2 regions of the Stenotrophomonas sp. K-6 genome follow, and region 2 is predicted to be linked to the other one. Evidence: predicted binding sites of a transcription regulator. Region 2 holds the regulator's gene; the other holds the start of a gene.
The links. Region 2 encodes HrcA, which represses chaperone genes, less so after heat shock. Its sites were predicted from a motif close to TTNGCACTCNNNNNNNNNGAGTGCNAA; they were not measured.
Positions count from the first base shown of each region.

Region 1: the regulator HrcA is predicted to act here: its motif matches at 2,508-2,534, upstream of AC13F7_RS01590 (co-chaperone GroES).

Region 1 covers NZ_JBSPUC010000001.1:364,722-368,930, reverse strand. The annotation lists gene groL (chaperonin GroEL) at 432-2,081, opposite strand; gene AC13F7_RS01590 (co-chaperone GroES) at 2,173-2,460, opposite strand; gene AC13F7_RS01585 (endonuclease) at 2,754-4,209, shown strand, end outside.
Region 2 covers NZ_JBSPUC010000002.1:290,920-295,128, forward strand. The annotation lists gene dnaK (molecular chaperone DnaK) at 1-979, opposite strand, end outside; gene grpE (nucleotide exchange factor GrpE) at 1,155-1,670, opposite strand; gene hrcA (heat-inducible transcriptional repressor HrcA) at 1,753-2,820, opposite strand; gene recN (DNA repair protein RecN) at 2,946-4,209, shown strand, end outside.

The DNA.
Region 1 (4,209 bases), on a different contig from region 2:
ACGCGTTACCACAGCATGGCCCTGCTGGAGGCCATCCATGCCCGGCAGACGCTTACCATCAGCACCGTGCCGACCTTCGCCGCGTCCTGGCTGGTGCCGCGATTGGGGCGGTTCACCGAACGCCACGCGGACATCGCCATCCGCCACGGTCTCGGTGAGTATCCCGGCCTGGTCTCACGCCCCCTGGCGGCGCCGGTGCTGTTGCCGGTGGCCTGCCCGGCGCCGAGGGAAACCCGGCCATCGCGGCGTTCCTGCGCTGGCTGCAGGAGGAAGTCCAAGTGCCGACCAGCGCGCTGTGAGCCGGTGATGCACGCACAAAAAAACCCCGCCTTCCGGCGGGGTTTTCTGTACTGCGTTGGCGCATGGCAGGTGCCGACCAACGGTTGGCACCTACCGCTCCGATGCGTGCCGGCCGATGGCCGGCATCTACATCAGAAGTCCATGCCGCCCATGCCACCCATGCCGCCCATGCCGCCGCCAGCTGCGCCAGCGCCGTCATCCTTCTTCGGGGCTTCGGCAACCATCGCTTCGGTGGTGATCATCAGGCCAGCGATCGAGGCCGCGTTCTGCAGCGCCGAACGGGTCACCTTGGTCGGGTCCAGGATGCCGAATTCCAGCATGTCGCCGAACTCGCCGGTGGCGGCGTTGTAGCCGAAGCTGCCGGTGCCTTCCTTGACCTTGTTGACGATCACGGACGGCTCTTCGCCCGCATTGGCCACGATTTCGCGCAGCGGGGCTTCCATCGCGCGCAGGGCGATCTGGATGCCGTGGTTCTGGTCTTCGTTGGCACCCTTCAGGCCGCTCAGCGCGGTGACCGCACGGACCAGCGCAACGCCGCCGCCCGGGACCACGCCTTCTTCAACGGCTGCACGGGTCGCGTGCAGGGCGTCGTCGACGCGATCCTTCTTTTCCTTCATTTCGATTTCGGTCGAGGCACCGACCTTGATCACGGCAACGCCGCCGGCCAGCTTGGCCACGCGTTCCTGCAGCTTTTCGCGGTCGTAATCCGAGGAAGTGTCTTCGATCTGGGTCTTGATCTGGGTGACGCGCGCTTCGATGTTGGCCTTCTCGCCTGCGCCATCGATGATCGTGGTGTTTTCCTTGGAGACCTGCACCTTCTTGGCGCGGCCCAGGTCCTTGATCGTCGCCTTTTCCAGCGACAGACCGATTTCCTCGGAGATCACGGTGCCGCCGGTCAGCACGGCCATGTCTTCCAGCATCGCCTTGCGACGATCGCCGAAGCCCGGTGCCTTGACGGCCACGACCTTCACGATGCCACGGATGGTGTTGACCACCAGGGTCGCCAGCGCTTCGCCTTCGATGTCTTCGGCGATGATCAGCAGCGGCTTGCCGGCCTTGGCGACGCCTTCCAGCACGGGCAGCAGGTCGCGCACGTTGGAGATCTTCTTGTCGTGCAGCAGCACGTACGGATCGTCCAGGTCAGCGGTCTGCGACTGCTGGTTGTTGATGAAGTACGGGGACAGGTAGCCACGGTCGAACTGCATGCCTTCGACGACGTCCAGCTCGTTGTCCAGGCCCGAGCCTTCTTCAACGGTGATGACGCCTTCCTTGGTCACGCGGCGCATCGCTTCGGCGATGATGTTGCCGATCGACTCGTCCGAGTTGGCCGAGATCGTGCCGACCTGGGCAATTGCCTTGTCGTCAGCGGTCGGCTTGGAGATGTTCTTCAGCTCGGCGACGGCGGCGATCACGGCCTTGTCGATACCGCGCTTGAGGTCCATCGGGTTCATACCGGCAGCGACGGCCTTGGCGCCTTCGCGGATCAGGGCCTGGGCCAGCACGGTGGCGGTGGTGGTGCCGTCGCCGGCGTCATCGTTGGTGCGCGAAGCAACTTCCTTCACCATCTGCGCGCCCATGTTCTCGAACTTGTCAGCCAGTTCGATTTCCTTGGCGACGGAGACGCCGTCCTTGGTGATGGTCGGCGCGCCGAAGCTCTTCTCGAGCACGACGTTGCGGCCCTTCGGGCCCAGGGTGGCCTTGACGGCATTGGCGAGAACGTTGACGCCGCGAACCATGCGGGCGCGGGCGTCTTCACCGAAACGAATATCTTTGGCAGCCATTGCGATTACCTTTTTATGTAGAGCCGGGCGATGCCCGGCTGCTTGAACGGGAGGAAGTGCGGAAGCGCCGGCACGGGGCCGGCCGCATCACTCAGCCGACGATGGCGAGGATGTCGTCTTCGCGCAGGACCTTGAACTCGACGCCTTCGGACTTGTAGCTGCTGCCGGCGTACTGGCCGTAGATGACCTTGTCACCGACCTTCAGCGACGGCGCGCGCACGCTGCCGTTGTCCAGGGGCTTGCCCGGGCCGACGGCCACGACTTCACCCTTGGTCGACTTTTCCTTGGCGGAATCCGGAATCACGATGCCGCCGGACGAGATTTCGTCGGCTTCGATCGGCTTGACTACGACGCGGTCATGAAGCGGCTTGATGCTCATGTGAGACCCTTTTAAGTTGTTGATTGGTCTAGGAAAGTCTGGCGATGTTAGCACTCGCACAGGGCGACTGCCAGCCACGCTCACGAAAAAACCCGACGGTGCGGGACAGAGCAGAGATGGTGCTGGCCCCTCCCCTTTCAAGGGCCAGCGGACGGTTTTTTTCGCCGATCCGGGTCCGCGCGTGAATGTTTGACGCAGTTCTCAATGCGAAAGGTTGAATCCGACAGACCAATCGATGTGTCATCTGGATTGCGTAGATTCGATCGGCATTGACCAATCACAAGGAGTCGTAGATGAGGTTGCTGACGCCGCTGTCCCTGGCCTGTCTGCTAGTGCTGGCCACCAGCCCGGCCCGGGCCGATGTATTCATCAATGAACTGCATTACGACGACAGCACCCCGGCCGGGGACGTCGGCGAGGCGATCGAAGTGGTCGCCACCGCCGGTGAAGACCTGTCCGGCTACCGGCTCTATCTCTACAACGGCAGCAACCCCTCAGCCGCCGCGGTGTACGCCAACAATGCGGTCCCGGCCGGCACCGCCAGCTGCGGCAGCGCCCGACTGGCCACGGTCAGCTACCCGACCAACGGGATCCAGAACGGTCCCAATGACGGCATCGCCCTGGTCGATGCAAGCGGCAAGGTGGTCCAGTTCCTCAGCTACGAGGGCACCATCACCGCTGCCGGCGGCCCCGCCGCGGGCCTGACCAGCCAGAACATCCCGGTCAGCGAGTCCAACAGCACCGCCCCGGGCACCTCCCTGCAGCTGACCGGCACCGGCAGCCAATACGCCCATTTCACCTGGGCCGAATCGGCCACGCAGACCTTCGGCGCCTGCAACCACGGCCAGACCTTCAGCGGCGGCGGCCCGACCGGCCCGAATACGGCGCCCTCGGTCACTGCCACCACGCCCGAGCAGGGCGCCAGCACCTTCCCGGCTGCCGCCGACCTGAGCGTCACCTTCAGTGAGCCGGTCACCCTGTCCACCGGCGCCTTCGCGCTGAGCTGCGGCCAGTCCGGCACGGTCGCGCTGAGCCACCCGACCACCGGCACCCGCTTCACGCTGGCCACCAACACCGCGCTGGTGGCGGGGGAAGCCTGCCGCTTCGACATCCGCGCCACCCGCGTGAAGGATGCCCAGGGCGCCCGCCCGGCCGCCGATACGCGCATTGCCTTCACCGTGGCCACCGCCACCACGCCCGATCCGGGCAACCCTGGCACTCCGGGCGAGTACTACGGCAGGGTCAACACCTCCACCCCCAGCCAGTTGCGCTGCTCGCTGCACGAGACCATCAAGGGGCACACCGCCTACCCCTACAGCGGCTCGGGCACCAGCACCTGGACCATCCTGGAAATCGCCGACGAAGATCCCAACGACAGCGGCAAGATCCTCGATGCCTACCGCAACCGCAGCTACACCAAGGTCAGCGGGCGCGCAGGCACCGGCAGCGGGCTGACCTACAACCGCGAGCACACCTGGCCCAACTCGCTGGGCTTTGCCAGCACCACCGGCGACAAGGGCCTGCCGTATGCGCCCTATACCGACACCCACATGCTGTATCTGACCGATGCGCAGTGGAATGCGGACCGCGGCAACAAGCCGTTTGCCAAATGCGACAGCAACTGCGGTGAACGCGCGACCGAGGCCAACAATGGCTTCGGGGGTGGCAGCGGGGGCTACCCGGGCACCTCCAACTGGGTGCGCACGCCGGACGGCAATGGCGGCTCGTTCGAAGTGTGGGGCCACCGCA
Region 2 (4,209 bases):
TCAGCGCGATGCGGCACGGCTCGATCGACTTCTTGATCAGGTCTTCCACCAGCGCTTCCAGCTTGGCGCGGGTCAGCTTGATGTTCAGGTGCTTCGGGCCCGACGCGTCAGCGGTGACGTACGGCAGGTTCACTTCGGTCTGCTGGCTGGTGGACAGCTCGATCTTGGCGCGCTCGGCGGCGTCCTTCAGGCGCTGCAGGGCGAGCGGATCCTTGCGCAGGTCGATGCCCTGGTCCTTGTTGAACTCATCGACGAGGTACTCGATGACGCGGTTGTCGAAATCTTCGCCGCCCAGGAAGGTGTCACCGTTGGTGGCCAGCACTTCGAACTGCTTCTCACCGTCCACGTTGGCGATCTCGATGATCGACACGTCGAAGGTGCCGCCGCCCAGATCGTACACAACGATCTTGCGGTCACGGCCGTCACCCTTGTCCAGGCCATAGGCCAGGGCGGCAGCGGTCGGCTCGTTGATGATGCGCTTGACTTCCAGACCGGCGATGCGGCCTGCATCCTTGGTGGCCTGGCGCTGGCTGTCGTTGAAGTAGGCCGGCACGGTGATCACGGCCTCGGTGACGGTCTCACCCAGGAACGCTTCGGCGGTCTTCTTCATCTTCTCCAGCACGCGGGCGGAGATTTCCTGCGGGGCCATCTTCTTGCCGTCGCTGGTCTGCACCCAGGCATCGCCATTGTCATGGGCCAGGATGCCGTAGGGCACGTGCGCGATGTCCTTCTGGACTTCAGCGTCGGTGAACTTGCGGCCAATCAGGCGCTTGACGGCGTAGAAGGTGTTCTTGGGGTTGGTCACGGCCTGGCGCTTGGCCGAGGCGCCGACCAGGACTTCGCCGTCCTTGGTGTAGGCGACGATGGACGGCGTGGTGCGATCGCCTTCCGCGTTTTCGATGACGCGGGCCTTGCCGCCGTCCATGATCGCCACACACGAGTTGGTGGTGCCGAGGTCGATACCAATGATCTTGCCCATGAGGGAGACTCCTGAAAGTTCTGGGTACATCCGGCAGCTGCCGGGTTATGAATGGGATGTGTGGGACGCTGCGAACACTTTCAAGCCGTCCATCAAACACAGTGTCCGATGGCGACCCAACGCGTTCAGCGTCCGGTCGACGCGCCGGGCCATGCCCGGCTGAGCGACCCGAGGATCAGTCGCGGGCCACCACGACCAGCGCCGGCCGCAGCAGGCGGTCGTTGAGCAGGTAGCCCTTCTGGAACACCTGGACCACGCTGCCGGGCGCCGCGCCGGGCGCGTCGACCTGGCTGATGGCCTGGTGGTGGTCCGGGTTGAAGGTCTGACCGGTCGGGTCGAGCAGGGTCAGGCCATTGTCGGCGGCGACCTTGAGCAGCTGCTTGTAGGTCAGTTCGAGACCTTCGCGCAGCGGGCTCGGCTCACTGCCGGCGGCGTTCAGGCCAGCGTCGAGGCTGTCGAACACCGGCAGCAGCTCGCCGAGCAGCTTTTCATTGGCGAAGCGGCGCGCCTGTTCCACGTCGCGGGCAACGCGCTTGCGCTGGTTGTCCAGGTCGGCGCGCTCGCGCAGCGACTCCGAGCGCAGCAAGGCCAGCTCGTTGTGCAGGCTGTCCAGCTGCTGCTGCAGGGACGGCTCAGCGGCCGGCTCGCCGGCGGGATTCTGGGATGCGATATCTGACTGATCTTGGTTCATTTCCGGATCCTTGGCGGTGACTCTCCGCCTCCACCCACCCCTATGTGGGCGCGGCTACGGGATTCAAGAGTCCAGGGCCGCTTTATGCGCGATCGCGGGACAATCCGCCGCCAGCGGGGGACCCCAGCGCGGCCCCCAGCACCTGGGCGGTGGCTTCCACCAGCGGAATCATGCGGTCGTAGGCCATCCGCTTCGGGCCGATGACCCCCAGCACGCCCAGCACCTGACCGTCGGCCGAGTACGGGGCGGTGACCAGCGAGACGCTTTCCAGCGGCATCACCCCGGTCTCCTCGCCGATGAAGATGCGTACCCCCGGGGCCTGGATGGTGCGCTCGAGCAGCTGCAGGATCTCGCGCTTGCTGGCGAACACGTCAAAGAGCTCGCGCAGGCGCTCCAGGTCTGAGAGGTCCTGCACGCCCATCAGCCGGGTCTGCCCGGCCAGCACCATGTCATCGGCCGGCGGCACCATCGCCTGCTCGGCCAGTTCGATGCTGTGCGCCAGCAGCTGCTCCATTTCCGACTGCGCATCGCGCAGCTCCAGCAGCAGCCGGGCCCGGATCTCGGCCAGCGGTCGCCCGGCGCAGTTGGCATTGAGGTAGTTGGCGACCTGCTCCAGCTCCCCGGGATTGAACGCCCGGCGCGGCTCGATCACCCGGTTCTGCACCTCGTTGTCGGCGAACACCAGGATCGCCAGCACCCGGCGCGCGTCCAGCGCCACGAAATCGATATGCCGGAACGCGAACTGCTCCCGGCGCGGGGCACTGACCACCCCCACGAAATGGCTCATCGCCGAGAGCAGCTCCGAGGCACTGCCGAGCAGGGCCTGGGTGCCGGTGCCGGTGGCCAGCTCGGTGCGCAGGCGGCTGAGCTCGCCCTCGCCCGGCGGCTGCATCTTGACCAGGCTGTCCACGAACACCCGGTAGCCGTGCGCGGTCGGCACCCGGCCGGCGGAGGTATGCGGGGAGCTGAGCAGCCCCAGGTCTTCCAGGTCGCCCAGGATGTTGCGGATCGTGGCCGGGCTGACGTCCAGGCCGGCATGCCGGGCAAGCGTCTGCGAGCCGACCGGCTCGCCATCCTGGATGTGGCGGGCGATCAGCGTCCGCAGCAGATGGCGGGCGCGTGGCGCGAGATGTGACGCGGAAGGATGCATGGAATCAGCCTGTGAGACGCCCACTTAGATAATGGCTGCACGGGGCGTTGGCAAGTCATTGGAGACGCCCCCGGCCCATGCTAGCGTGCGCGGCTTGGAGACGCCCCTCGTGTACAACGTAGACCATGCTTAGACATCTATCGATCAAGGATTTCGCGGTCGTCCGCGCCACCGAGCTGGAATTCGGCGCCGGCATGACCGTGGTCTCAGGTGAAACCGGCGCGGGCAAGTCGCTGATGGTGGACGCGCTGGGCTTTTTGTCCGGGCTGCGCGCCGACAGCGGCGTGGTCCGCCACGGCGCCGCGCGCGCCGAGCTTTCGGCCGAATTCGCGCCGCTGGCCGACGCCCCGGCCCGCCAGTGGCTGCGCGACAACGAGCTGGACGACGAAGAACAGTGCCAGTTGCGACGGGTGATCCGCGCCGACGGTGGCTCGCGCGCCTTCATCAACGGCCGCCCGGTGACGCTGACCCAGCTGACCGAGTTGGCCAGCATGCTGGTCGAAATCCACGGGCAGCACGAACAGCAGGCCCTGCTCTCGCGCCCCTCCCAGCTCTCGCTGCTGGACGCCTTCGCCCGCAACGACGCCGAGCGCGCCCAGGTCCGCCAGACCGCGGCACGCTGGCAAGCGCTGGTCGATGAAGCCGAGGCGCTCTCGCGGCAGGGCGACGTGAGCGACCGGATCGGCTATCTGGAACACCAGCTCAGCGAGCTCAAGCGCGAAGACCTGGACCCGGCCTCGATCGCCACCCTGGGCAGCAGCCACCGCCGCCAGGCCCATGCCAGCGCGCTGATCGGCGCCTGCGACGTGGCGGTCAGCCGCCTCAACGGCGATGACGAGGTCTCGGTGCTGCAGCTGCTTCAGCAGACCCGCCATGACCTGGCCCGCGTGGCCGAACACGACAGCCGGCTCGGCGAGGTCGATGCCCTGCTCGACAGCGCCGCCATCCAGCTGGACGAAGCGCTGTCGTTGCTCGACCGCGTCCATGACGACCTGGATGCCGACCCGGAGCAGTTCGAGGATATCGAGCGCCGTCTCGGCCGCCTGCACGACCTCGCGCGCAAGCACCGCGTGCCGATGGAAGCGCTGGGCGAGCACCGCGACGCCATGGAAGCCGAAGTGGAGCAGCTGCGCGGTGCCGACGAGCGCCTGCAGGCCCTGGCCGGCGAGATCGACCGTGCCGCCGGCCAGTGGAAGAGCGTGGCCGATGTACTCAGCGCCAGCCGCCGGAAGGCCGCCAAGGCCCTGTCGGACACCACCACCACCCTGATCGGCGAGCTGGGCATGGGCGGCGGTCAGTTCCTGATCGATATCGAGCCGCAGACCGTGGTCAAGCCGGACCCGAACGGCGCCGAACGGGTCGAGTTCCTGGTCGCCGCCAACGCCGGCC